Regions from separate parts of the Streptomyces sp. S186 genome, predicted to be linked through region 1. Evidence: riboswitches for the same ligand, from Rfam matches in the RefSeq annotation. Region 1 holds a riboswitch; each other region holds the start of a gene.
What was found. A riboswitch is a leader RNA that binds a small molecule or an ion and turns the genes downstream of it on or off. The one in region 1 is predicted to bind cyclic di-AMP.
Positions count from the first base shown of each region.

Region 2: linked by a shared signal. The riboswitch ahead of ACRAS8_RS21435 (transglycosylase family protein) and the one ahead of ACRAS8_RS14040 (NlpC/P60 family protein) in region 1 are both predicted to bind cyclic di-AMP.
Region 3: linked by a shared signal. The riboswitch ahead of ACRAS8_RS19230 (M23 family metallopeptidase) and the one ahead of ACRAS8_RS14040 (NlpC/P60 family protein) in region 1 are both predicted to bind cyclic di-AMP.
Region 4: linked by a shared signal. The riboswitch ahead of ACRAS8_RS09275 (M23 family metallopeptidase) and the one ahead of ACRAS8_RS14040 (NlpC/P60 family protein) in region 1 are both predicted to bind cyclic di-AMP.

Region 1 is NZ_CP193932.1:3,352,702-3,359,752, forward strand. Features, by position in the region: gene pcrA (DNA helicase PcrA) at 1-2,319, opposite strand, end outside; cyclic di-AMP (ydaO/yuaA leader) riboswitch at 2,569-2,743, shown strand; gene ACRAS8_RS14040 (NlpC/P60 family protein) at 2,752-3,888, shown strand; gene ACRAS8_RS14045 (hypothetical protein) at 4,050-4,403, opposite strand; partial or broken gene ACRAS8_RS14050 (C40 family peptidase) at 5,101-5,487, shown strand; gene ACRAS8_RS14055 (alpha/beta hydrolase) at 5,849-6,973, opposite strand.
Region 2 is NZ_CP193932.1:4,948,826-4,955,876, forward strand. Features, by position in the region: gene ACRAS8_RS21425 (cytochrome P450 family protein) at 1-829, shown strand, start outside; gene ACRAS8_RS21430 (transglycosylase family protein) at 1,064-2,173, shown strand; cyclic di-AMP (ydaO/yuaA leader) riboswitch at 2,433-2,602, shown strand; gene ACRAS8_RS21435 (transglycosylase family protein) at 2,610-3,305, shown strand; gene eno (phosphopyruvate hydratase) at 3,563-4,885, shown strand; gene ACRAS8_RS21445 (FtsB family cell division protein) at 5,066-5,560, shown strand; gene ACRAS8_RS21450 (DUF501 domain-containing protein) at 5,685-6,239, shown strand; gene ACRAS8_RS21455 (Ppx/GppA phosphatase family protein) at 6,236-7,051, shown strand, end outside.
Region 3 is NZ_CP193932.1:4,469,277-4,476,327, forward strand. Features, by position in the region: gene ACRAS8_RS19220 (PP2C family protein-serine/threonine phosphatase) at 1-674, shown strand, start outside; gene ACRAS8_RS19225 (DUF2332 domain-containing protein) at 722-1,882, opposite strand; cyclic di-AMP (ydaO/yuaA leader) riboswitch at 2,304-2,450, shown strand; gene ACRAS8_RS19230 (M23 family metallopeptidase) at 2,462-3,784, shown strand; gene ACRAS8_RS19235 (aldo/keto reductase) at 3,906-4,871, shown strand; gene ACRAS8_RS19240 (hypothetical protein) at 5,054-5,212, opposite strand; gene ACRAS8_RS19245 (helix-turn-helix transcriptional regulator) at 5,576-7,051, shown strand, end outside.
Region 4 is NZ_CP193932.1:2,203,851-2,210,901, forward strand. Features, by position in the region: gene ACRAS8_RS09270 (GntR family transcriptional regulator) at 141-827, opposite strand; gene ACRAS8_RS09275 (M23 family metallopeptidase) at 1,068-1,847, opposite strand; cyclic di-AMP (ydaO/yuaA leader) riboswitch at 1,861-2,016, opposite strand; gene ACRAS8_RS09280 (M16 family metallopeptidase) at 2,315-3,697, opposite strand; gene ACRAS8_RS09285 (M16 family metallopeptidase) at 3,736-5,076, opposite strand; gene ACRAS8_RS09290 (DNA gyrase/topoisomerase IV subunit A) at 5,391-7,051, shown strand, end outside.

The DNA of each region.
Region 1 (7,051 bases):
CAGCGAGACCACCGGGCGGTCGGCGGCGCGCCGGGTCGCGAAGCCGCTCGGCCCCTTGGACCGCGCCGACGACAGCGAGGCCCCGATCCCGCCGCCGATGCCTCCCCCGCCGGATCCCCCTGAGGAGCCGCGCGACGACGACAGCCCGCCCATGGACGCGGACGGCGTCGCGGGGCCGGTGCGCTTCCAGTCGACGTACTCGTCCGGGATCTCCTCCAGGAAGCGGGAGGCCGGGTTGTACGAGGGCTGGCCCCAGGCGCTGCGCATCGTGGAGCGGGTGACGTAGAGCCGCTCGCGGGCGCGGGTGATGCCGACGTAGGCGAGCCGGCGCTCCTCCTCCAGCTCCTTGGTCTGGCCGAGCGCCCGCATGTGCGGGAAGACGCCGTCCTCCATGCCGGTCAGGAAGACGACCGGGAACTCCAGGCCCTTGGCGGTGTGCAGGGTCATGAGGGTGATGACGCCCGTGCCGTCCTCGTCCTCGTCGGGGATCTGGTCGGAGTCGGCGACCAGGGCGACCTGCTCCAGGAAGTCGGCGAGCGTGCCGGGGTTGTCGTCGCCGCGCTCCTGCTCGAACTCCAGGGCCACGGAGGCGAGTTCCTGGAGGTTCTCGATCCGGGTCTCGTCCTGGGGGTCGGTGGACGCCTGGAGTTCGGCGAGATAGCCGGTGCGCTCCATGACGGCCTCCAGGACCGTGGCGGGACCGGCCCCGGACTCCACGATCGTCCGCAGCTCCTCCATCAGGGCGTTGAACCGCTTGACGGCGTTGGCGGAGCGGGCGGCCATGCCGTACGCCTCGTCGACCCGGCGCAGCGCCTGCGGGAAGGTGATCTTCTCGCGCAGCGCCAGGGCCTCGATCATCGCCTCGGCGCGGTCGCCGATGCCGCGCTTGGGGACGTTGAGGATCCGGCGCAGCGGGACGGCGTCCTCGGGGTTGGCGAGCACCCGGAGGTAGGCGAGGATGTCGCGGACCTCCTTGCGCTCGTAGAAGCGCACGCCGCCGACGACCTTGTAGGGCAGCCCGACCCGGATGAAGATCTCCTCGAAGACGCGGGACTGGGCGTTGGTGCGGTAGAAGACCGCGACGTCGCCGGCCTTGGCGTCGCCGGCGTCGGTGAGCCGGTCGATCTCGTCGGCGACGAACTGGGCCTCGTCGTGCTCGGTGTCGGCGACATAGCCGGTGATCTTGGGGCCGGCGCCGGCGTCCGTCCAGAGGTTCTTGGGGCGGCGGTTCTCGTTGCGCTCGATGACGGCGTTGGCGGCGGAGAGGATCGTCTGCGAGGAGCGGTAGTTCTGCTCCAGCAGGATCGTGGTGGCGTCCGGGTAGTCCTCCTCGAACTGGAGGATGTTGCGGATCGTGGCACCGCGGAAGGCGTAGATCGACTGGTCGGCGTCACCGACGACGCAGAGTTCGGCGGCGGGCGTCTCGTCGGTGCCGGGGCCGACGAGCTCGCGGACGAGGGTGTACTGGGCGTGGTTGGTGTCCTGGTACTCGTCGACGAGGACGTGGCGGAAGCGGCGGCGGTAGTGCTCGGCGACGTCCGGGAACGCCTGGAGCAGATGGACCGTCGTCATGATGATGTCGTCGAAGTCCAGGGCGTTGGCCTCGCGCAGCCGGGCCTGGTACATCGCGTACGCCTGGGCCAGGGTCTTCTCGAACCCGTCGGCCGCCGTGCCCGCGAAGGTCTCCTCGTCGATGAGCTCGTTCTTGAGGTTGGAGATCTTCGCGCTGAACGACTTCGGCGGGAAGCGCTTGGGGTCCAGATCGAGGTCGCGGCAGACCAGGGCCATCAGGCGCTTGGAGTCGGCCGCGTCGTAGATCGAGAAGGAGGACGTGAAGCCCAGCTTCTTGGACTCGCGGCGCAGGATGCGGACGCAGGCGCTGTGGAAGGTGGAGACCCACATGGCGTTGGCGCGGGGGCCGACCAGGTCCTCCACGCGCTCCTTCATCTCGCCCGCGGCCTTGTTGGTGAAGGTGATCGCGAGGATCTGGCCGGGGTGGACGTGGCGCTCGGCGAGCAGGTGGGCGATGCGGTGGGTGAGCACCCGGGTCTTGCCGGAGCCGGCGCCGGCGACGATCAGCAGCGGGCTGCCGCTGTGAACCACGGCGGCCTTCTGCTGGTCGTTGAGCCCCTCCAGGAGCGCCGCCGGGTCGATGGCCGGGCGGGCGGCGCCGTCGCGGTAGTACGGCTCCCTGGGCGCGGGCGCGTCGAACCTCCCGCCGAAGAGGTCGGCGGGCATCTCCTCCGGGGCCGGGCCGTGCTCGTCCTCGTCCGGGGGGCCGAGATCCGCCAGGAAGCTGTCGTCAAAGAGGCTGCTCATCGCCCACCGAGTCTAGGCGGCCGCACTGACAAGCGGTTGTGGAGTGGCGGATTGGCCGGTAATGCATCGGATGGGGCGGTACCGTGTGCGGCCGTGCGCAAACCTGGGGCCGCTCACATTCAGGTCACGAAAAGGTTTCGGGCATATCGAACACCAGCCTTCACAGGGGCCACACGAGTTGGCTACGGTCTCGCTCGGGCAGCCCGCCGTCCCAGCGGACGACAGCGTCCGCACGGGCCGCCCCCGCCGAGTCCGGCCCTGCCGTCAGGCACCCGGAGCCGGGGACCCACACGCACCACCGGGGTGAATCGACCGGTGCGGCCGTCGCCAGGCGGACGCACGGGTCGTAGGGCAAGCCTTCCGTCAGCACACCGCCCGAGCCCGAACCCGACAGCTAACCCGGTAGGCGGTCCACGGAAGGAGTCGCCGGCCTTGGCGTCCCACCGCAAGCCGCGCACCCCCATACTCGCCACGCCCGGCGGCCGTCGCACGGCGGCCGGGCTCACCACCGCCGCCCTGGCCTCGGTCACGCTGCTCTCGCAGACCGCGAACGCCGCCCCCAAGGCGCCGCAGCCGAGCATCGAGGAGGTCAAGCAGAAGGTCGACGACCTGTACCAGCAGGCCGAGGTGGCCACCCAGAAGTACAACGCCGCCAAGGAGCAGGCGGACGGCCAGCAGCGCACCGTGAACCGTCTGCTCGACGAGGCGGCCCGGCGCGCGGACAAGATGAACGAGTCCCGGCGCCGGCTGGGCGCGTTCGCCTCGGCGCAGTACCAGACGGGCGGGATCAACCCGACCGCCCAGCTGATGCTGGCCAAGGACCCGCAGCAGTTCGTCGACCGCAACCACCTGATGGAGCAGCTCACCGGGCGGCAGAAGCAGGCGATCACGGACTACCAGGAGCAGGCCGCGGCCGCCGCCCGCCAGCGGACGGAGGCGACCCACAGCCTGGAGGGCCTCCAGGAGTCGCAGGCATCCCTGAAGGAGACCAAGCGAAACGTTCAGGCCAAGCTGGCCGAGGCCCGGCAGCTGCTGTCCCGGCTGACCGCCCAGGAGAAGGCGCGGCTGGCCGAACTGGAGCGGCGGAAGGAGGCGGAGGCTCAGCGGAAGGCCGCCGAGCAGGCCCGGAAGGAGGCCGAGAAGCGGCGGCAGCAGCCCGGCGGCGGCACCGGCACCGGCCAGGACTCCGGCGGCGGCACGTCCGACGGCGGCACCTACTCCACCAAGGCCGAAAAGGCGCTCGCCTTCGCCCGCGCCCAGATGGGCAAGCCCTACGTCTGGGGCGCGACGGGGCCCAGCTCCTACGACTGCTCGGGCCTGACGCAGGCCGCATGGAAGGCGGCCGGGGTCGATCTGCCGCGCACCACCTGGGACCAGGTCAAGACCGGCACCCGGATATCCACCGACCATCTCCAGCCCGGTGACCTGGTGTTCTTCTTCAACGACATCAGCCACGTCGGGATGTACATCGGCGGCGGCAAGATGATCCACGCCCCGCACCCGGGAGCCAGCGTCCGGGTGGAGTCGATCTACTACATGCCGATCTACGGGAGCGTCCGGCCCGGGTAGCCGGCGTACGGGCGCGCGCCCCGCGTCCGTACGAAGGCCCCACGGCCACCCCCACACACGCCACCGCGCGGTCATCCTCCGCCTCCGGAGTAGTACGGAGCGGGAGCGGGATGACCGCGCGGTGAGCCGTCGGACGGTACGGGGGCGGGCGCCCGTGGGGCTCAGGTCCAGAGCACCGCGAGGAAGATGTTGAACATGGTGAGCCCGCCGACCGCGCCGAACAGCGGCTTGGGGAGCTTCTCCTCGTCGCGCTTGACGTAGACCAGCGCCAGGATCACCACCAGGACGGCCATCTTGATGCCGATCTTGATGTTGTTGAGCGACGCGCCCTGCATCTGGTTCAGGCCGACCAGCACGATGCCGGTGACCAGCATCGTCAGCGCACCGTGCAACATCGCCGGCACGAAGCGGGCGGTGCCCGCGCCCATCGCCTTCATCTGCGTCAGGAAGCCGCCCAGAAGGGAGGCGATGCCGATGATGTGCAGGGCGACGAAGACATTGATTACTACGTCCATAGTGCTGGATCGTATCCGTCCCATAGCACGCCCTTTCCGGCAGGGCGCCCGCGATGCCCGCTTCGGTCAGGGCCCGCCGCCGCTCGGCTCCGCCACGGGCGGCGGGCCGGTCATCCCCGCGTCGCACGCGGTCGGAAACGGGCAATGCCGGGCAAGGGGGTTTCTCGTCCTGACCCCGGGCCTAGCTTCCTCCTTCAGACGACCGGGCCCGCACCCCGCCGGTCGCCTTCGCCTCGCAGGGAAGGAAGTGACGGCTCCCATGGCGTCGCACCACACGGCCGGTGAGCGGCCGCCGCTCGTAACGCCGCCGGCCCTGGCCCGTACCGCGCGCAGCACCCGCAGCGGGCTGGTGCTCGTCGCGGACCCGCAGCGCTATCTGGACGGCGCCACGGTGCTGGAGCGCACGGGCAGCCACCAGGCGACCGCGGTGGCGGGCTGGGGCCGCCGCCTCGGCAGCGTCCGCCGGCTCGGCAGCCACCCCACGACCACCACGGACCACCCACCGGATCCCACCGCCCCACGGCTGCCGGAGCAGGCCGGACCCCACGTCGCGGAACAGGCCGGACACCACACCGCTGTGCAGACGGGACCCCAAGCCGCGGGACGGCCGGCTTCCCGCGCCCCGGAACGCGCCGCCCCGTACGCCGCCGAGTGCTCCGCCCCACGTATTCCGGAGCCGGCCGCGGGGGCGGCCGCACCCGCCCCGGCGCCCGGTGAGCGCGCCGCCCGGGCGGTGGCCTTCGCCCACGCCGCCCTCGGCAAGCCCTACGCCTGGGGCGCGACCGGCCCGTCCGCGTACGACTGCTCCGGGCTGACCCTGGCCGCCTGGAAGGCGGCCGGCGTCACCCTGCCCCGGACCACCTACACCCAGATCACCTCCGGCGCCCGCATCGGCTGGCCCCAACTCGCCCCAGGGGACCTGGTGTTCTTCTACTCCGGCATCAGTCATGTGGGCCTCTACATCGGCGGCGGCGAGATGATCCACGCCCCGCACCCGGGAGCGCCCGTCCAGATCGCCCCCCTCGACCAACTGCCCTTCGCGGGCGCCACCCGCCCACACAGCACGAGCACCCGCCCCACGTAGCAACGACCACGCGCCCCGCGCACCACGGCCACCCGCTCAGGGCCCTGCCCGAGGGGTCAGGGTCGGTTACGGATCCTCGCGGGCCCGGGCGCCGCCGCCCAACCGCCCGCATATCTCCAGCCGTTCGGCCGGCCTGCCGGGCATCACGCCGCCCGGGACCTGGCCGCCGCGTCGCGCCCCTTCGGCGTCGTGGTGCGGCCTCGGCCCGCCACCGATATCGACCCGCATGTCGCCAACCCCCGTCTCGCTGTGCGTTATCTCCGTCACTCGCACAACGGCCCCCGGCACGGGTTTGTGCCCGCTTCCGCGAACTCCGGCGGAGTTTCACCCGAACGGTGAATTCCGCCGGAGGGCCGGCCGGTCAGGCCCGCAGGAACAGCCCGAACCAGCGGAAGATCTCCGGCACTTGGTGCTTCCACACCGGCACGGTGTGTCCGCCCGCGCCGGACGAGATCTGCTCGACGGTCACCGTCGTCGGCTGCTTCGCCAGCTCCTTCAGGCCCATTCCGGCCTGGTAGCCGTCGCCGCTCGCGCCCGAGATGTACAGCGCAGTGCGGGGCGGCTTCCCGGCCGCGTTGGCGGACTTGAGGATGTGCAGCGGGTTGGTCTCGACGCGCAGCTTGGGGTCCTTGCCGGCGAGCGAGTCGCGTTCTATCGCCGGGTCGTTGTAGCCGGACATGCCGACCGCGGCGCGGTACCGGTCCGGGTGGGCCAGCCCCAGTTTGGTGGCGCAGTGCGCACCCGCCGAGTAGCCGGCCAGGCCCCACGAGTCCGGCTTGTCGCCGGCCCGGAAGTTGTCGATCACCATCTGGCGGACGTCGACGGTCAGCCAGCTGTCGGCGTTGACCTTGCCGGGGAGGTTGACGCACCCGGTGTCGGCGTTGGACAGGACGTTGGTGCGCGGCGCCACCAGGATGAACGGCTTGACCGCCCCACTCCGCATCAGCGACCCGAGCTGTTCGTTGGCCTTGAGCGAGCCGAACCAGGACTTGGCGGACCCGGGGTAGCCGGGCAGCAGCTCGACCACGGGGAACTTCTTGTGCTTGTAGGCGGGGTCGTTGTACTGCGGCGGCAGCCAGACGTACACCTCGCCGTTGACGCCGGAGATCTGGCCCTTGAGGTCGGTCATCTGGACGCCGGCGCCCAGCACCGGGTCGTCGGCCGGCCGGAAGTGCTGGAGCACCTTCGGCTGGTCCTTGAGGTTCTTGCCGCCCAGGCCGTCCGGGCCGAGGTTCCGGGCCTGGTCGATGTGGTTGCCGGTGCCGAGCAGGTCGCCCCAGCTGTCGTAGAGGTTGTTGGCGTTGTTGACCAGGACGAAGACCACCGTGATCGCGGTGATCTGCGCGAACAGCAGCATCAGCAGCCGTGCCAGGCCCCGCAGCAGGGGCGGTCCGGCCACCTTGCCCCACAGGGCGAACGGCAGCACGACGGCGATGATCAACAGCAGGATCGAGAAGAGGAAGAAAGGCGTACCCGTCAGGCTCATCGGGATCTCGTCTCCAGGACGTATGCACGTGGGGCGTGGGCGTGGTTCCGGCCCCGCCTTCGGCAGCGAGCCTCTCCG
Region 2 (7,051 bases), 1.6 Mb from region 1:
CGAGGACCAGGACGACTTCCGGGACTGGGCGGGGATGATGATCCGGCACGGGGGCGGCCCGCGCGGCGGAGTCGCTCGTTCCGTGAAGAAGATGCGGACCTATCTGGCCGAGCTGATCCACCGCAAGCGCGCCGCCCTCCAGGACGGTGCCCCGGGCGACGACCTGATCTCCGGCCTGATCCGGGCCTCCGACCACGGCGAGCACCTCACCGAGAACGAGGCGGCCGCTATGTGCTTTGTGTTGCTGTTTGCCGGATTTGAGACCACGGTCAATCTCATCGGCAACGGCACCTACGCACTGCTCCGCCATCCCGCCCAGCGCGAACTGCTCCAGAAGTCCCTCGCGGCCGGCGACGACGAGCTGCTCGCCACCGCCGTCGAGGAGCTGCTCCGCTACGACGGGCCCGTGGAACTGGCCACCTGGCGGTACGCGACCCGGGAGCTGACGCTGGGCGGGCAGCGGATCGCCGAGGGGGACCCGGTCCTGGTGGTGCTGGCGGCCGCCGACCGCGACCCGGCGCGGTTCGACGAGCCGGACGTACTCGACCTCACGCGGCGTGACAACCCGCATCTGGGATACGGGCACGGCATCCACTACTGCCTCGGCGCACCGCTCGCCCGCCTCGAAGGACAGACCGCGCTCGCGACGCTGCTGACCCGCCTCCCGGACCTCCGACTTGCGGCGGAACCGGACGATTTGCGCTGGCGCGGCGGGCTCATCATGCGTGGACTGCGCACCCTGCCGGTCGAGTTCACGCCCGAGCAGTCGCCCGAGTTCACGCCCGAGTCGTCCCGACCGGGGCCTGACCAGCGACAGCCGCAGAATTGACGCTCCGTCACATACGTGACCATTGCGTGATCTCCGCTACACCGGCTTGTGACTGCCCGTGACCCCGGCTACCTTTCCTCCGACGATCGGGGGCGGCCCCGGGCTGCCGCACGGCACCCCTCGCAACCGCCGATCCGACAACTCAACCGCCGCGCGAAAGGCAACCGCATGCGTTCCGGGAACGGTCGGCACCGTCGCCCCCGACAGGCACCGGCCATCTTTGTCACGGCCGGAGTGACCGGCGCGGGCCTGGCCCTGCCGCTGTTCACCGCGGGCGGTGCGCACGCCGCCGACGCCTCGACCTGGGACCGGGTCGCACAGTGCGAGAGCGGCGGGGTCTGGAGCGCCGCCACCGGCAACGGCTTCTACGGCGGCCTCCAGCTCACCCAGGAGATGTGGGACGACTACGGCGGCTCCGCCTACGCCTCCCGCCCCGACCTCGCCAGTCGCGCCCAGCAGATAGCCGTGGCCGAGGCGATACTCCACGACCGCGGCCCGGACGCGTTCCCCAGCTGCGCGCTGCACGCCGGACTGACCAAGGGCGGCCCCGCGCCCAGCGTGGACCCGGGCGCCACCAGCCGCCCGTCGCCGCGCCCGACGCACGGCGGCCACTCCGGCGGCTCCTCCGGCGGGACGGATGACGCGGGTGACGCGGGCGACGCCGGCCCGGGCACGCCGACCCCCGAGCCGTCCGACGGTGGCTCCGGCTCCCAGGCCCCGGCCTCCCCGCCGGCCACACCCGATCCGTCCGCCCACCCGTCCACCCCGTCCGGCTCGCCCTCCGCCACCCCCTCACCGTCCGACTCACCGTCCGACTCGCCGTCCCCGTCCGACTCCGGGACCCCCTCCGACTCGGCGTCCCCGTCCGACCCGGCATCGGGTACGCCCGGTACACCGTCGGCCTCCCCGTCCGACGACCCGTCGGACTCACCCGCCTCGCCCGACCCGTCCGCACCGACCGACCCGTCGGGCTCGTCCGACGCCACGGACCCGACGCAGCAGCCGACACAGCAGCCGACACAGCCGTCTCACCCGACGCACCCCACACCCCCTGCCACCGGCAAGCACCGCGGCGCACCGGGCGACGGTACGGACACCGGGGACGCCCGGAACGGCGGCAGCGGCCGACACGCCTCGCGTGGCGGGACGGAGCCCCGGACGCGCCCGGCGGACGACGGCGGCTACCGCGTTCACCCGGGTGACAACCTGTCAGCGATCGCCGAGAGCCATGACCTGCCGGGCGGCTGGCCCGCGCTCTACCACCGCAACCAGAACGTGATCGGCTCCGACGCGGACCTGATCCAGCCTGGTCAGCTGCTCGATCTCGGGCGGAAGCAGGGGTAGTTACCGGCAGTTCGCCGGTTTTCATGCCGTTCCGTAAAAGTGAGATATGGCTCTCGTTGCGGGGGGCGGGGTGCGCCCCGTCCCCCGTTCCCATACCGGGGTCTACCTGCGGAAATGGCCCGTGCATTGATCAAAAACGGTCAACTTGGTTCAGAAGATGGGGTTTGAACACCAACAGGGTTACTGCTTACGGTCAGGACCGCTCGCCAAAGCGGGCCCTTCGATCGCACGCCGAATCCTGCCGGCGGTCGGAGTCGACGACGCGCAAGCGCCGAAGGCAGGAGCGGGGGACCCAAGGTAAGTGCCGGCCCCGCCCGTGAAAACGGGTCAGCCGGCTTGGGGTGAAGCCGTGTGTGCAGCACACGCGGCCGGGCAGCTCACACGGCCCGAACCCGACAGCTCACCTCGTAGGCGTCGGTGAGGAAACGAACGCACGATGCTGATCAACAAGGGCAAGCACCGCCGCAGCTCCAAGGCCGTCCGCGTCGCCACCCTGGCCGGTGTCGCCGGCGCCGCCGTCGCCGTCCCGCTGATGGGCGCCACCTCTGCTTCCGCCGCCTCGGTCGCCACCTGGGAGAAGGTCGCCCAGTGCGAGTCCAGCGGCAACTGGTCGATCAACACCGGTAACGGCTACTACGGTGGCCTGCAGTTCTCGAACTCCAGCTGGGCCGCCGCCGGTGGTACCAAGTACGCGCCCCGCGCCGACCTGGCCACCAAGGAGCAGCAGATCGCCGTCGCCGAGAAGCTGCTCGCCATGCAGGGCCCGGGTGCCTGGGGCTGCGCCGCCGCCGGCGGCCTGACCTCCGGTGGTCCCGCCGCGAACGTCAACCCCTCCGGCTCCACCGCCAAGAAGAGCCAGGGCACCGAGACCACCAAGAAGAGCCAGGGCACCACCAAGAAGTCCGCCCCGGCCGAGAAGTCCGCCCCGGCCCGCGAGAAGACCGAGAAGGCCCAGCCGGCCCCGGAGCGCTCGCACCGCACCGGCGACACCTACGTCGTCAAGGCGGGCGACACCCTCGCCAAGATCGCCAAGGCGCACGGCACCAACTGGAAGGCGCTCTACGCCGCCAACAAGTCCGTCGTCGGCGGCAACCCCAACCTGATCTTCCCGGGTCAGAAGCTCAGCGTCTGAGCCGTACCGGCCATCCGAGCCGTACCGGTCGCCTGAGCGACCCGCGAGAGCTGCCCCGCCGCGGCGCGTACCCCCGAGCGCGCCACGGCGGGGCTTCTCCGTTCCCGGGCCCGGCCGGCGGCCCGGCGCAGCGTTCCCCGCATAGCGAACATTGCGCGGAAACCTCCCGTGAACTGGGCTTTTGGCTCGCTTGTTGGGGTTTTCCGTCCCACGGGGCGGGCCACGGGCGAGCGGATCCCGCCAGGGCCGTTAGGCTCATGCCGAGAACTCCAGACACTCATGAAGGAGACAACGTGCCGTCCATCGACGTCGTCGTAGCCCGCGAAATTCTCGACTCGCGAGGTAATCCCACGGTCGAGGTCGAGGTCGGCCTCGACGACGGCAGCACCGGCCGTGCCGCCGTGCCGTCCGGTGCCTCCACCGGCGCCTTCGAGGCCATCGAGCTGCGGGACGGCGACCCCAACCGCTACCTCGGCAAGGGCGTGGAGAAGGCCGTTCTCGCCGTCATCGAGCAGATCGGCCCGGAGCTGGTCGGCTACGACGCGACCGAGCAGCGGCTGATCGACCAGGCGATGTTCGACCTGGACGCCACCGACAACAAGGGCTCGCTGGGCGCCAACGCCATCCTCGGCGTCTCGCTCGCCGTCGCGCACGCCGCCTCCGAGGCCAGCGACCTGCCGCTGTTCCGCTACCTCGGCGGCCCGAACGCGCACGTCCTGCCCGTCCCGATGATGAACATCCTGAACGGCGGCTCGCACGCCGACTCCAACGTGGACATCCAGGAGTTCATGATCGCCCCGATCGGCGCGGAGTCCTTCTCCGAGGCACTGCGCTGGGGCGCCGAGGTCTACCACACCCTCAAGAAGGTCCTGAAGGCCAAGGGCCTGGCCACCGGCCTGGGCGACGAGGGCGGCTTCGCCCCGAACCTCGGCTCCAACCGCGAGGCCCTGGACCTCATCCTGGAGGCCATCAAGCAGGCCGGCTACGTCCCCGGCCAGGACATCGCGCTCGCCCTGGACGTCGCCGCCTCCGAGTTCTACAAGGACGGCAAGTACCAGTTCGAGGGCAAGGAGCGCTCGGCCGCCGAGATGACCGAGTACTACGAGGAGCTGGTCTCCGCGTACCCGCTCGTCTCCATCGAGGACCCGCTGTTCGAGGACGACTGGGCCGGCTGGAAGGTCATCACCGACAAGCTCGGCGCCAAGGTGCAGCTGGTCGGCGACGACCTCTTCGTCACCAACCCCGAGCGCCTGGCCCGCGGCATCGAGGAGGGCTCCGCCAACGCTCTCCTGGTGAAGGTCAACCAGATCGGTTCGCTGACCGAGACCCTGGACGCCGTCGAGCTGGCCCAGCGCAACGGCTTCAAGTGCATGATGTCGCACCGCTCCGGCGAGACCGAGGACGTCACCATCGCCGACCTCGCCGTCGCCACCAACTGCGGCCAGATCAAGACCGGTGCCCCGGCCCGCTCCGAGCGCGTCGCCAAGTACAACCAGCTGCTGCGCATCGAGGAGATCCTCGACGACGCCGCGGTGTACGCCGGCCGCAGCGCCTTCCCGCGCTTCCGCTCTGCGGAGTAAGCGGAGTAACGAGCACAGCCGCTCCGCGGAGTAACGAGCACAGCCGCTCCGCGGGGGCCGACGCCACAGGCCCCCAAGTTGCCGCGTCCCCGGCGCCGGTCCCGTACCGTTGCCGGGGACGTACGCATGACGCCCGCCGTGACGACGTCAGGACGGAAGCTGAAGGGGAGGCGAGACGACGTGCCCGCGGACCGGTTCTCCACCGCGACCCGGCTCAAGGCGCTCGGCGAACAGGCCGCCGCCCGCGTCCACCGCGCCCGGCGGCGGCCCCGCCGCAACCGGCTGACCGGCCGCGCCGCCCTGCTGGCGCTGGTGATGTGCTCGCTGGTGGTCGCGCTGGCCTACCCCATAAGGCAGTACATCACCCAGCGCTCGGACATCGCCGACCAGCGCCGCAAGGCCCAGGACGCGGCCGCCGCGCTCGACCGGCTGCGCGACGAGAAGGCCCGCTGGCAGGACCCGGCCTACGTCCGGCAGCAGGCCCGCCGCCACCTCCACTACGTCATGCCGGGCGAGACCGGCTACATCGTCCAGGACGGCTCCGGCGTCCGCGCCGCGCCCAAGGGGGCGGAGACGACCCAGCGCCCCTGGTACGACAAGCTCTGGGACGACGTCGACCACACGGACCGGGCCGACGCCGTCCGCACCACCACTGCCGCCGCCGGCAAGCGGTAGCCCGCACCGGCCGGCACCGGCGAGACTGTACGGGCGGGGCCGCACCCGGCGGTATCGGGACGCCACCGGTCCGCCGTCCGCCGGCCCCGTTCGCCATCCATCACCGGCCTTCACGAAAGCGCACATGGACACGCCTCCGCCCCAGACCGAGCCCACCGAGCCCACCGCCGCGGACATCGCCGCCTTCAAGGAGCAGCTCGGCCGCCCGCCGCGCGGCCTGCGCGCCATCGCGCACCGCTGCCCCTGCGGACAGCCGGACGTCGTCGAGACCGCTCCGCGCCTGGAGGACGGCACGCCCTTCCCCACGCTCTACTACCTGACCTGCCCGCGCGCCGCCTCCGCGATCGGCACGCTGGAGGCCAACGGCGTGATGAAGGAGATGACCGAGCGACTGGCGACCGACCCGGAGCTGGCCGCCGCCTACCGCGCGGCCCACGAGGACTACATCCGCCGGCGGGACGCCATCGAGGTGCTGCAGGGCTTCCCGAGCGCCGGCGGCATGCCCGACCGGGTCAAATGCCTGCACGTACTCGTCGGCCATTCGCTGGCCGCCGGCCCGGGCGTCAACCCGCTCGGCGACGAGGCGCTGGCGATGCTGCCGGAGTGGTGGCGCAAGGGCCCGTGCGTGACCCCGTGCGCCGAGGACGGCGGCCGGACCGACGAAGGAGAGTCCGAGTGAAGCGTGTCGCCGCCGTCGACTGCGGTACGAACTCCATCCGTCTGCTGGTTGCGGACGTCGACCCCGCGACCGGCGAGCTGAAGGAGCTCGACCGCCGGATGCAGATCGTCCGGCTGGGCCAGGGCGTGGACCGCACCGGGCGGCTGGCGCCCGAGGCGCTGGAGCGCACCTTCGCGGCCTGCCGGGAGTACGCCGCGGTGATCAAGGGCCTGGGCGCGGAGCATGTCCGCTTCGTGGCCACCTCGGCCTCCCGGGACGCGGAGAACCGTGCCGACTTCGTCCGCGGCGTGGTGGACATCCTGGGCGTCGAGCCCGAGGTGATCACCGGCGACCAGGAGGCGGAGTTCTCCTTCACCGGCGCCACCAAGGAGCTGACCGGCCACCCGCACATCGAACTCCCCTACCTCGTCGTGGACATCGGCGGCGGCTCCACGGAGTTCGTGCTCGGCGGTGAGACGGTCCGGGCGGCCCGCTCGGTCGACGTCGGCTGCGTCCGGATGACCGAGCGCCACCTGCTCCACGACGGGGAAATCACCGACCCGCCCACCGAGTCCCAGATCGCCGCCATAAAGGCCGACATCGCCGCGGCCCTGGACCGCGCCGAGGAGACCGTCCCGCTGAGCGAGGCCGCCACCCTCGTCGGCCTGGCCGGCTCGGTCACCACCGTCGCCGCCATCGCCCAGGGCCTGGACCACTACGACTCCGCGGCCATCCACCACTCGCGGATCTCCCGGGCCGCGGTCCGCGGGATCACCGAGCGCCTGCTGGCCTCCACCCACGCCGAGCGGGCCGCGATCCCGGTCATCCACCCC
Region 3 (7,051 bases), 1.1 Mb from region 1:
CGCGCTACGTCGGTGCCCGGGCCGGCGCCCGTATCGGCGGCGATCTGTACGCCGTCCAGGACACCCCGCACGGCGTGCGGATGATCGTCGGCGACGTCCGGGGCAAGGGCCTGGAGGCGGTGGAGGCCGCGGTGGTCGTGGTCGGCGCCTTCCGGGAGGCGGCGGAGCAGGAGGCCACCCTGGAGGCGGTCGCGCACCGGCTGGAACGGGCCCTCCGACGGGAGGGCGCGCGCCGCGCCGGCCTCGATGAGCAGGAGGGCTTCGCCACGGCCGTACTGGCGGAGATCCCCGCCGGCGACCGGTCCCTGTTGCGCGTCCTCAACCGCGGCCACCCGCCCCCTCTGCTGCTCACCCCCGAAGGCGGCCTGCGGGAGCTGGTCCCGTCCACCGCCGCGCTGCCGCTCGGCCTGGGCGACCTGGGCGGCCGGCCGGACCGTTCGGACGAGACGTTCCTCCCGGCCGGGGCGCTGCTGCTCCTGTTCACCGACGGGGTGACCGAGGCCCGGGACCGGGCCGGCCGGTTCTACGACCCGCGCGCCCGGTTGCGCGGCAGTCAGTTCAGCGGGCCCGACGACCTGCTGGACGTGGTGGTCGAGGACGTCGCCCGGCACACCCGCGGGGGCCCCGCGGACGACATGGCCCTGGTGGCGGTCCAGCGCCCCCTGGGGGCATAGGGCACTGAGGGCGCCTCCTCCGGGCCGAGCTCGGCCGCCCCGTGCGCCTACGGCAGTGCGGGGCCGAGCCAGCGCACGTGCTGGCCGTGCGGGCCCGTCAGGGCGACCGGGCGCTCGTCCAGGGCGAGGGTCAGCAGCAGGCCGTCGTCCGGCCCCGTGGAGCGGTGCTCCGGCGCGCCGATCCACGGGAGCACGCTGTGGTGCTCCTGGGAGATCCAGTGGCCCCCGCCGTCCCGTTCGGCGAGCAGCGACCGCACGAGGCGGGCGAACTCCTCGCGCCGGGCGGGCGGAAGGTAGTTCAGCACCGAGCTGTGGAACACCACGAGGGTCGCCTCGGGCGGCGCCTGGGCGGCCAGCGCCGGCAGCTCGTCGATCAGGTCGCCGCGCACCAGGACCGGGCGCGGCGCGCCCCGCACCGCCTCGACGGCCGCCGAGAGCCGCGCCGTACGGGCCTCGTCGCCGGGCCAGACGAGGGCGCGCAGCCAGCGCAGGTCGTCCGGCTCGCCGACCGGGTCGAGCGGGTCCAGGTCGATGCCGCCGCGCCAGACGATCTCGGGCGGCGTGCCGGGCAGTGCCGCCGCGTCGCCGTCGCCGCCGGGCGGGGGGCCGCTGGTCCGGCAGGTGAAGGTGACCGGGCTGTCCGCGGCGCCGCCCGTGAGGACCGCGCCGCCTTCCCCGCCGTCGCTCCCGTAAGGGCCGTACTCCCCGGGCCGCCCCTCCTGGACGTACCGGTAGCGGTAGCGGTCCGGGTGCAGGCACAGCCCCGCCGAGGTGCCGACCTCCAGGAGGGCCAGCGGCTGCGGCAGACGGGCCAGCAGGGGCAGCAGCGTGGCGCAGCGGGCCGGTTCGTTGGTCTGGGTGGCGCGGCTCATGATCACCGCGCGGACCTCGTCCCAGTGCCGGATGGTCCACTCGCGCCAGCGCCCGTACGCCGACTCGCCGCGCGGTCCCGACTCCGCGTGCGGGCCGTCGAGATAGCGCACCGCGGCGAGCAGGAGGTTGGGCTGCTGCTTGTTGCCGGCCGGCAGCGAGGCCGCGAGCAGCTCGCACAGTTCGTCGTCCCGGCCGATCCGGGCGGCCAGCTCCTCGTGGGCGTCGGACCGGCCCCGCGCCTGCTGCCAGGAGAACTCCCGGTACCTGGCCGCCACTTCCTGCGGGTTGCTGACGGAGTTCCCGGCGTTTCCGGTGTTCGCGACGTTGACGACCATGAGGCGACGTTATCGCCCTCACGCTCCGTGATCGCGATGCGCCCCTCCGCATAACAACTGGCGCACAATCGTTGCGAGATCGTTTGGTCGAGCGGTGTCAACTCGCCCCGTTTACGGACGAGATGACAGCAAAAGTCCTCGCCCGGGCTCCTGTGAGGGGCTTTCGGAACGCCCGCGGATTCGTGGGAACGCTTGGATTTCCCTCGCCGTCTCTATTACTGTCCGATAACGGAGCGCGGTCGTCCCAGCCGTCGCCAGTGGCGGCACCGTGCGCCGACGCCGAATCCTGTACGCGCTGTTCCCGCACGTCCAGAACGCCCTCATGTCACCCGCCCGAGCCGACGGTTCGAACGGTTGCGACCCGTGCCTCGACCCGTGTCGACTCGCCCGGATCGGCCGGTTTCGCGGGCGCTGTCGGGTCCGCCTGGAAATGCCGGGAATTGAGTCGAGGGAACCGGGGAACCACCATCTTGGGGTGAATCGGGCGCCTCTCGCCAGGGGGTGCTTGTAGGAGACCTTCCTGCTCCGAACCCGTCAGCTAACCCGGTAGGCGAGAAGGAAGGAAAGGAGAGCGCCCCCGTGGCGTCCAACAGGCCCGCGCCTCATGGCCCGTCCACCCATGGCCTCGGCGGCCCCGCCGACTTCGGTGCCGCGGTCGGTCTCGGTGGCCCCGCCGGTCTCGGCGTCCCCACCGGTCCCGGCTCTCCCGTCGTGCCGGCCCAATTCCCCGTGGCCCACGGGGAATTGACGGACGGCATGCCGCCTCAGGAGCCGTTCCTCCATGACCAGTCCTCCCAGGCGGCCCGGACATCGCCGGTGCCCCAGGCACCCCAGGGGCCCCAGGGCGAGCCGGCGCAGGGCCGGCCGTCCGGTGACGAGCCGGCCCCCGGCCTCGCGGGCGACGGCGACGCGGACGACTGGCTCCCGGGCGACGAGGCGGACGACGGCGACGCCGGCCGCTCTCTCCGCGGCCGGCACCGGGTGGCCAGACCGCGCGGCGTCGGTCTCGCGCGCGGCGGCACGGCGCTCGGCGTCGGCGTGATCGCGGCGGTCGGCGCGAGCGGGGTGGCCGCGGCCGAGGGCCGGCCGCCGGTGCCGATATCGATGCCCGACCCCGGCGGGGCGGTCGACGACACCGCCGGGACGCTCCAGGACGCGCCCGCGACGCTCTCCGCCGCGGCCGCCGGCAGCACCGCGGCGCCCTCCCGGGCCGCTGCCGCCCCCGAGGCCGCCGGGGCCACCCGCCCCGCGGGCCCGGCCGAGGCGCTGCGCCACCGCATCCTCCAGCAGGCCGACACCCGGCAGGGCACCGGGGAGCAGGCCGCCGCCCCGCAGACGGCCCAGGACGCGCCCGGCCCTCAGCCGGAGGCCGCGGAGCCGACCGCGACCACGGAGGAGGCGGCGCAGCCGCAGGGCACGGCGGCCGCGGAGACCGAGCACCAGGCGGCGGCGCCGGAGGCCCGGCACCCGGTGGCGGAGGCCGAGCACCCCGCCCACCAGGCGAAGACGTCCGTCGCCGCCCCGGTCTCCTCGTACACCCTCGGCACCGGCTTCGGGCAGGCCGGTGACCGCTGGGCCGCGGAGCACACCGGGCAGGACTTCACCGCCCCAACGGGCACGCTGGTCAAGGCCGTTCACGACGGGACCATCACCCAGGCGGGCTGGGCCGGTGCCTACGGCTACCGCATCGTCCTCACCCTCGACGACGGCACGGAGCTGTGGTTCTGCCACCTGTCCTCGATGGTCAGAACGGCGGGCCGGGTCCACACGGGCGACGTGATCGGCCGCGTCGGCGCCACCGGGAACGCCACCGTCCCGCACCTCCATCTGGAGGTCCGTCCGGACGCCGGCGCCCCGGCGGACCCGCTGCCCTGGCTGCGCGACCGCGGGGCCGCCGTCTGACGGACCGGCCGGCTGCCCACCGCCCGGTGGGCAGCCGACGCACGCTCCGGGCCGGGCACGTGCGACGCGCCGGCGGCTCCGCGCGGGGAACACCCTCCGGCGTCCCGGTGTTCCACGGATCATGAACGTGACACACGCCCAGAGCTCCACGCCCGCCCCGAAGTCGCTCGGTTCGCTGTCCGTCTCCACGCTCTGCCTCGGCGGCAACGTCTTCGGCTGGACGGCCGACGAGGCCGAGTCCTTCGCCGTGCTCGACGCCTACGTCGCCGGCGGCGGCAACTTCATCGACACCGCCGACGTGTACTCGGCGTGGGCCCCCGGCAACAAGGGCGGTGAGTCCGAGACCGTCCTCGGCAACTGGCTCGCCTCCCGCGGCAACCGCGACGACGTCGTCATCGCCACCAAGGTCGGCGCCCACCCCGACTACAAGGGCCTGTCCGCCGCCACCATCAAGGCCGCCGTCGACCTCTCCCTGAGCCGCCTCCGCACGGACCACATCGACCTCTACTACACCCACTACGACGACGAGTCCGTCGAGGTCGGCGAGTTCCTCACCGCCCTCGACGACCTCGTCAGGGCGGGCAAGGTCCGGGAGATCGCCGCCTCCAACATCTCCGCCCGGCGCCTCCAGGAGTCGCTGGACTTCTCCGACCGCGAGGGCGTGGCCCGCTACGTCGCCCTCCAGCCCGAGTACAACCTCGTCGCCCGCGACCGCTACGAGGGCGAACTCGCCGACGTCGCCGCCCGCAACGGCATCGCCGCGGTCCCGTACTACGCGCTCGCCTCCGGCTTCCTGACCGGCAAGTACCGCCCGGGCGCCGGCGTCGACAGCGCCCGTTCGGAGAAGGCCGCCGCCTATCTGGCGACCGACCGCGGCCCTCGCGTCCTGGAGGCCCTCGACACCGTCGCCGCGGCCCACGACGCCGAGCCGACCACCGTCGCCCTCGCCTGGCTCGCCGCGCAGCCCACCGTGGCGTCCCCCATCGCCAGCGCCCGCACGGTCTCCCAACTCCCGGCCCTCCTGGCCGTGCAGGACCTCATCCTCACCGACGCCGAGCTCACCCTCCTCACGGAGGCATCGGCCTGACGGCTGGCGCACGTACGAGGCGGGGCGAGACGTAGCGCATTCGTCCCGCCCCGCCCTTTCGCCCAACTCCGCGCGCCTGCATCTTCCGCTTCGGGCCGTACCCCGCACCCCTGACCGGTGGACCCGCCGGCATACCCAGCTGCACCGGTGCCTGTAGGTACGAGGAAGCAAGTCGGCCCTGGTCACTCCTCCTTGACGCGCTGTTCGTATTCGTGAACCGCGATGAGGTTCGGCTTGTCCCCGTCCATCTCGATCGCCACTCCCTCAGGCGTCTGGATCACGCGGGCCGATCCCTTGGCGTTCGCTCCGTACTCGAGGAGTACTTCCCGCTCGCTGGGCATTTCGCCCCCCTTTTCCGTTTTGTCTAGTTTCATCTTTGAGTATTCAGGCGCCTATCCGGAATGGCGCCTGGAGTGGAGATACGGAGTGCCGCGGGGTGCAGCTGCGTGACCCGGGATATCCGTCGAAATCACGCCGGAGCCGCGCCCGATAGTCCTGTCGCCCCCCGGTTTCCCGTGGTTGCACATGATGGACAGGCTTGCGCGCGAATGTCCAGTCGCTGATCGAAAGACTTCGCTAGCGGGTGAGAATGTAACAGAATGTCCGATTTGCGCGAGTCGCGATGCTAGCAAACTTAATTTGATCGATCGGAATTAAGCGCGCTACTGTGCGGGCACGACCGTTCGAGGAGGGGAGTGAGTCGCGTGCCACAAGACTTTGCGGAGTGGCTCGTGGGCATGTTGCGGCAACGCGCGATGTCCCAGAAGGCGTTGGCGGAGATGATCGAGGTGACGCCGGCGGCTGTGAACGGATGGGTGAACGGCCGCTCCGTCCCGCGTCTCGAGAAGATCAAGCTCATCGCGGCGGCGCTCGGGGTTTCGGTCGAAGACGCGGTGGACCTACGGACGCCAGGAACTTCGTCATCCGAGTTGGCGTGGATGTTCCGCGAGGCGCCGAAGGATGGCGGGCGGGAAGGTGGCAACGCGGCAGCGTTCGCCTTCGCTGCGAACCTGGAAGTCCTCGCGCGTGAGGCCACCCAGAACAGCCTCGACGAGCGGCTTGATGGCCGGCCGGTCGTCTCGCGGTTCGTGCTGCACGAGCTGAGTGGGCAGCACCTCCAGGACTTTTTGGCGGCTCTGCGTTGGAGCGAGATCGAGCAGCACGTGCGCGCGGCCGCGGATCCGGGACAGAAGGTCGGACGCGTCCTTCTCGACGGCCTGCACGAGCTTGCGCGCACTCAGCGGCTCGTCCTGCTGCGGGTCGACGACTACAACGCCACGGGCCTTACCGGACCGGAGTACGAAGACGGTCGATTCGCGCGGGTGATCCGGAGGACGCTCGACAGTGGCAAGGACGGCGCCCTCGGGGGCTCGTACGGCTTGGGCAAGGCGGCGCTGTGGGCGGCGAGCCGTTTCGGCCTCGTGCTGGTGAACAGCACGCTTTCCGAGTCTCAGGACGGGCGTAGCGAGCGTCGGATGGCCGGCCGACTCGAACTTCCCTGGCACGCGATCGGTGCCGAGGAGTTCGCTGGACCCGCGTGGTTCGGTGCCATCGATCACGACCGCGAGAACGCGGCGCGATCCTGGTGGGGGGATCCCGAGACCGCGCGCAGTCTCTATCTGGAGCGCGACGAGGCAACGCCTGGAACCTCCTTCCTGGTGGTCGGCGCCTACGACGGTTCCGGTGACGCCGAGCAGTTGGAGGAGATGCATGATCTCCTGGTGCGTGGGGTCGCACGTAACTTCTGGGCATCCATGGTCGGCGGTGAGCGGTCCGAGCCCCTGCTGCGTGCTTCGGTCGCCTCGTGGCGCAACGGCCGGAGCGTGATACCCGAGCAGTACGTCGATCCGCACCACCACGAACCTGCTCGGGCCAGGGCGGTCCAGGCATTCCTCGACGGCCGTACGGTGTCCGAGATCACGGGGCGCGACGATGTCCTGGAGACCTCGGTAACCCTCAGACTGCCGCGGGAAAAGGCATCATCCGCACCGGAACATTCGGTGCCGGAGTCACACGATGCGGTTCTGCTCATCACGCCTGCTGACGAAACCGAGGGGCAGGTGGATCGGATCTCGTACATGCGCGCCACGCGCATGGTGGTGAAGAGCAAGAGGATCAGCGACCTGCCGCTCGGGCATCGAAGCTTTCAGGCGGTTCTGCTTGCCGGGGCCGCCACCGGA
Region 4 (7,051 bases), 1.1 Mb from region 1:
GAAACAGGAACGGGGAACGGGTGCAGATTATGGAGCGTGAAGGGCCGGGTACGAGCACTCCACCTTCATCTCCTCGCCTTCTCGACATCCTCACCCACACAAGCAATTCCTTTTCCGCCTCTTTGTATACGGGGCCATTGTTAAGCCCGGGCGCGTGCCGTGTTGACGGGGCGTTTCGGGTCCCTCACAGCGGGAGCGGCGCGCCGCAGCCGGTACACGGGAAGCGACCGTTCGATGTGCGCCGCCATGAGGGCACGCGCCCGTTCCGCATCACCCCGGGCCACCGCGTCAAGTACGGCACCGTGCTCGTCCCACGATGCGGTGACTCGGGACGGTGGCTCCATGACGTACATCCACTCGATCTTGCGTCGCAGCTGGGTGAGAAGCGCGGTGAGGCTGGGGCTGCCGGCCGCCTGGGCGAGCGTTTCGTGGAACCAGCCGTCCAGTTGGCGCAGGTCGGCGGGGTGGCCGTGCCGGGCCCGCTCGCGGCCGAGCCGTACCAGGCCGCGCAGCACCTTCAGATGGGCGGAGGTGCGGCGGGCGGCAGCGCGGGCGGCGCCCAACGGCTCCACGAGGGCGCGCAGATCGAGGAGGTCGGCGGCCTCCTGCTCGGTCAGTTCGGCGACACAGGCGCCGGCGTGATGGCGGGTGGTGACGAAGCCTTCGGACTGGAGAGTGCGCAGCGCTTCCCGTACGGGGACCCTGGATACGCCGTACCGCGCGGCGAGAATGTCCTCGATCAGCCGACTGCCCGGCGCCAGCGCGCCGGAGACAATATCGTCGCGAATCGCCGTGCACACCGCATGCGCGGAAATATGGCCTCGCATCGTCCGTGCCTCCGCCGTAATCCCCGGGAACGCCGCCCCTCTGACAACATTCCCTGACCCTATTCGACCATGGGGAATTCTCCCTCGGGATCTCGTGAATCCACCGGAGCTTTTCGGCCGATGCGCGGCCACTCCCGCGGACCCTGTGCCGGCCTTTCCCGGGATACGGCGGAGCCCCGGCCTGCCGGGGTGGCGGGCCGGGGCTCCGGGGGACGGTGTTGCGGCGGAGGTCCAGATGGGTCAGACGGTGACGCCGTGCGCGCGGAGGTAGGCGACCGGGTCGATGTCCGAACCGTAGTCCGGGCCGGTCCGCGCCTCGAAGTGGAGGTGCGGGCCCGTGGTGTTGCCGGTGTTGCCGGAGAGGGCGATCTGCTGCCCGGGGGTGACCGCCTGGCCGACCGTCACCCCGATCGACGAAAGGTGACCGTATTGGGTGTACGTACCGTCGTTCATCTTGATCACGACGTTGTTGCCGTACGCGCCGCCCCAGCCAGCCTCGACGACGGTGCCCGAACCGACCGCGTGAACGGGAGTGCCGTAGGCGGCGTGGAAGTCGATGCCGGTGTGGCTGCCCGAGGACCACAGGCCGCTGGACGCCTTGTACGCCGTGGAGACATAGGAACCGGTCACAGGGGCGACGAAGGTGTTGAGGCGCTTGCGCTCGGCCTCGCGGGCGGCGCGCTCCTTGGCCGCGCGCTCCTCGTCGGCCTTCTTCTTCGCCACCTCGGCGCGCCGAACGGCCTCCGCCTCGGCCTTCGCCCTGGCCACCGCGGCCTCGGCGGCGGCCTGCTGCGCGTCCGCCTGGGCCTCGATCCGGACGGCGAGTTCGTCACCCATCACGACGGCCTGCTGGAGGCCGGTGTCGTGGGGAGCGGGCTCGTCCGTGGCGGCCAGCGCGGGCGACGCCACGGAGGCCACGACACCGGAGGCGGCGAGGGTGGCTATGCCGGCGAGGTTGCGGGTGGTGCGAGCGGTGCGACTCGCGCGGCGGTGCTTCCCGGTGGCACGGGTGAACGCCATGTAGGGGCTGGTCCTTTCCTTCCTTCTCGCCTACCGGGTTAGCTGACGGGTTCGGAGCAGGAAGGTCTCCTACGGGCCCCTCCGGGGAGGCGCCCGATTCACCCCAAGGGACATGTGGGTCCCCGGCTCCCCTGGCTCGCGCCATACGGGGACTCGGCGATGACTGTCCGGTGCCACTGGTGTGGCGGACTTGTGACGAACAGCCGGACCGACGCTAATCGGGACAACTTTCGATCGGCAAACAGAACCGGATTTTTGTGCGCCACGCCACACGCGAATCGGGCAACCGGCACAACCGGCCGGGCACCCTCGACCGTCCGCGCAGCGCGGTTCCCACGGTCATTCTCACCGCTGACCCGGCGGGACATGACGCACACGCGAAGCGGCTCCCGTGGCAAGTGCCTGCCACGGGAGCCGCTTTGTCGACAGATGACGAGCCGTCGGGTGAGGGCCCGTCACACCGAGGGTCAGCCGCTGACGACCGTCGCCTCGCCGATGCCCAACGCCTTGACCGGTTCGGCGATCTGGGCCGCGTCACCCACCAGGACCGTCACCAGCCGGTCCACCGGGAAGGCGTTGACGACCGCGGCGGTCGCCTCGACGGTGCCGGTCTCCGCGAGCCGGACGTACAACTGCGCCTGGTAGTCGTCGGGGAGCTGCTGCTCCACCTGGTCGGCCAGCGTGCCGGCGACCGCCGCGGCGGTCTCGTACTTCAGCGGCGCGACACCGACGAGGTTCTGCACCGCGACATCGCGCTCGGCGTCCGTCAGCCCCTCTGCCGCGAGGGTGCGCAGCACCGTCCACAGGTCCTGGAGGGCCGGCCCGGTGGACGCGGTGTCCACCGACCCGCTGATGGCGAGCAGGGCGGCGCCGGTGGCCCCCTCCGGGGACGACGGGGCGGTGGAGCGCAGTACCTGTCCGAAGGAGCGCACCCCGTAGGTGTAGCCCTTCTCCTCGCGCAGCACGCGGTCCAGACGGGACGTGAGGGTGCCGCCCAGGCAGTACGTGCCGAGCACCTGGGCGGGCCATACCTGGTCGTGCCGGTCGGCACCGATCCGCCCGATGAGCAGCTGCGTCTGGACGGCACCGGGACGGTCGACGATCACCACGCGGCCGGTGTCGTCGGCGACTACCGGCGAGGGCTTCCACGGTTCGGCGGTGGAGCCCGTCCAGGCGCCCAGGGTGTCGGCCAGCGCCGCGTCCAGGTCGACGCCGGTGAAGTCGCCGACGATGACGGCGGTGCCGGTGGCCGGGCGGACGTGGGCGTCGTAGAAGGCCCGGACGGCGGCCGCGTCGATCCGCGCCACGGTCTCCTCGGTGCCCTGACGGGGCCGCGACATCCGGGAGGTGGCCGGGAACAGCTCCTTGGAGAGCGCCATCGCGGCACGCCGGGCCGGGTTGGCCAGCTCGTGCGGGATCTCGTCGAGGCGGTTGCGGACCAGCCGCTCGATCTCGCTGTCCGGGAAGGCGGGGGCGCGCAGCGCGTCGGCGAGCAGGCCGAGGGCGCGCGGCAGCCGGGAGGCCGGGACCTCCAGGGAGACCCGTACACCGGGGTGGTCGGCGTGCGCGTCCAGGGTGGCGCCGCAGCGCTCCAGCTCGGCGGCGAACTCCTCGGCGGTGTACTTGTCGGTGCCCTCGGACAGGGCGCGGGCCATGATCGTGGCGACGCCGTCGAGGCCCTCGGGCTCGGCCTCCAGGGGCGCGACGAGGTTGACCTCCACGGCGACGACCTGCTGGCCGGGGCGGTGGCTGGTCAGGAGGGTCAGGCCGTTGGCCAGCCGGCTGCGCTCGGGGGCGGGAAAGGCCCACGGCTTGGGGGCGCCGCCCCGGGGCTGCGGGTGGAATTCCATGGTGCTCACGGGGGCGTCTGCGGGGGTGGTGGCGTCGGTCACTTGGCCGCCTCCTCTTCCTCGGTGCCGGCGGCGTCGGTCTGCGCGGTGGGCTCGTAGACGAGCACGGCGCGGTTGTCGGGGCGCAGCCGGGCCTTGGCGACCGCCTGCACCTCCAGCGGGCTGATCTCCAGGACGCGCTGGACGGCGGTCAGCGCGAGCTGCGGGTCGCCGAACAGGACGGCGAAGCGGCACAGTTCGTCGGCGCGGCCGCTGACCGTGGCGAGCCGGTCCAGCCATTCGCGCTCCAGCTGGGCCTGGGCCCGCTCCATCTCCTCAGGAGTCGGGCCCTCATCGGCGAAACGGGCCAGTTCCTCGTCGACAGCGGCCTCAATGGCGGGCACCTCCGTGCCGCCGGACGTCTTCACGTCCAGCCAGCCCAGCGAGGGCGCACCGGCCAGCCGCAGCAGGCCGAAGCCGGCGGCGACCGCGCTCCGGTCACGGCGCACCAGGCGGTTGTACAGGCGCGAGGACTCACCGCCGCCCAGGATGGTGAGCGCGATGTCGGCGGCGTCGGCCTCGCGGGAGCCGTCCTGCGGGAGGCGGTAGGCGGCCATCAGGGCCCGGGAGGGGACGTCCTCCTTGACGACGGTGCGGAGCTGGTCACCGATGATCTCCGGCAGGCTGCCGTCGCGCGGCGGCTGCTTGCCGTCGTGCGACGGGATCGAGCCGAAGTACTTCTCCACCCAGGCCAGCGTCTGCTCGGGGTCGATGTCGCCCACGACGGACAGGACCGCGTTGTTGGGCGCGTAGTACGTGCGGAAGAAGGCCCGCGCGTCCTCCAGGGAGGCGGCGTCGAGGTCGGCCATCGACCCGATGGGCGTGTGGTGGTACGGGTGCCCCTCGGGGTAGGCCATGGCCGTCAGCTTCTCGAAGGCCGTGCCGTAGGGGACGTTGTCGTAGCGCTGGCGGCGCTCGTTCTTGACGACGTCGCGCTGGTTCTCCAAGGACTCCTCGTCGAGCGCGACCAGCAGCGAGCCCATCCGGTCCGCCTCCAGCCAGAGGGCGAGCTCCAGCTCGTGGGCGGGCATGGTCTCGAAGTAGTTGGTGCGCTCGAAACTGGTGGTCCCGTTGAGCGAGCCACCGGCGCCCTGGACGAGCTCGAAGTGGCCGTTGCCCTTCACCTGCGCGGACCCCTGGAACATCAGGTGCTCGAAGAGGTGAGCCAGACCCGTACGGCCCTTGACCTCGTGGCGCGAGCCGACGTCGTACCACAGGCAGACGGCCGCCACCGGCGTCAGATGGTCTTCGGAGAGCACCACGCGCAGGCCGTTGGCCAGCCGGTGCTCGGTCGCTGTCAGGCCGCCGGAGCCGGCTTGTTCTGTGGCCGTGTGACCCATGGGCATGTACGTCCCTTCGATCCGCTTGCGAGGAAGTTCTGTCACTGTATGCAACCGCGTCGGCATCTGGCGAAGTTCCCGTGAGGAAGGGCCCCGAACGTGCGCCGCGGTCCGCGGCGGGGCGCGAAGGGGGGAGTCGTGGTGAGCGTTGTCAGTGGGGCGGTCCACAATGGTCCGCGTCAGACTCATCGGACTCGCCGGTCGGTCCGCCGGCCGGGCGGTCAACGTTGGTCCCCGGCGTTGGCCCGAAGCGTTGACCCAACAGCGTTGATCACACATCGGCAGTAGACGCAGCAGAAGGAGCCGCAGCCGCGATGGCCCGCCGCAGCACGAAGACCCCGCCGCCGGACGACTTCGAGGAGAGGATCCTCGACATCGACGTCGTCGACGAGATGCAGGGTTCCTTCCTCGAGTACGCGTATTCGGTCATCTACTCCCGCGCCCTGCCGGACGCCCGCGACGGTCTCAAGCCCGTGCACCGCCGCATCCTCTACCAGATGAACGAGATGAGCCTGCGGCCCGACCGCAGCTATGTGAAGTGCGCCCGGGTCGTCGGCGAGGTGATGGGCAAGCTCCACCCGCACGGCGACGCGTCGATCTACGACGCCCTGGTGCGCATGGCGCAGCCGTTCTCGATGCGGCTGCCCCTGGTGGACGGCCACGGCAACTTCGGCTCCCTGGGCAACGACGACCCGCCCGCCGCGATGCGGTACACCGAGTGCCGGATGGCGTCGGCGACGTCCCTGATGACGGAGTCCATCGACGAGGACACCGTCGACTTCACGCCGAACTACGACGGCCAGGAGCAGGAACCGGTCGCCCTCCCCGCCGCGTATCCGAACCTCCTCGTCAACGGATCGTCCGGCATCGCCGTCGGTATGGCGACGAACATGCCGCCGCACAACCTCGGCGAGGTGATCGCCGCGGCCCGCCACCTGATCAAGCACCCGAACGCCGATCTCGACTCCCTGATGCGGTTCGTACCGGGGCCGGACCTGCCGACGGGCGGCCGGATCGTGGGCCTGAACGGTGTACGGGACGCGTACGAGAAGGGCCGCGGCACGTTCAAGATCCGCGCCACGGTCTCGGTGGAGAACGTCACCGCCCGCCGCAAGGGCCTGGTCGTCACCGAACTCCCCTTCACGGTCGGCCCGGAGAAGGTCATCTCCAAGATCAAGGACCTGGTGGGGGCCAAGAAACTCCAGGGCATCGCGGACGTGAAGGACCTCACCGACCGCGAGCACGGCCTGCGCCTGGTGATCGAGGTGAAGAACGGCTTCAATCCGGAGGCCGTGCTGGAGCAGCTCTACAAGCTCACCCCGATGGAAGAGTCCTTCGGCATCAACAACGTCGCCCTCGTGGACGGCCAGCCGCTGACGCTCGGCCTCAAGGAGCTGCTGGAGGTCTACGTCGACCACCGCTTCGACGTGGTGCGCCGACGCAGCGAGTTCCGCCGCACCAAGCGGCGCGACCGGCTCCACCTCGTCGAGGGCCTGCTGACGGCCCTGGTGGACATCGACGAGGTCATCCGCCTGATCCGGTCCAGCGAGAACAGCGCCCAGGCCAAGGAGCGCCTGATGGCCCGGTTCTCGCTGAGCGACGTGCAGACGCAGTACATCCTGGACACCCCGCTGCGCCGGCTGACCAAGTTCGACCGGATCGAGCTGGAGGCGGAGCGCGACCGGCTGGAGGCCGAGATCGCGGAGCTGACCCGGATCCTGGAGTCGGACGCCGAACTGCGCAAGCTGGTCTCCGGTGAGCTGGCCTCGGTCGCGAAGAAGTACGGCACACCGCGCCGCACGGTCCTGCTGGAGTCTGCGGGCACCTCGGTCGCCGCGGTGCCGCTGGAGGTCTCCGACGACCCGTGCCGGGTGCTGCTGTCCTCCACGGGCCTGCTGGCGCGTACGACCACGGCGGAGACGTCGTTCGACGCCGACGCCAAGCGCGCCAAGCACGACGTGATCGTCTCGGCGGT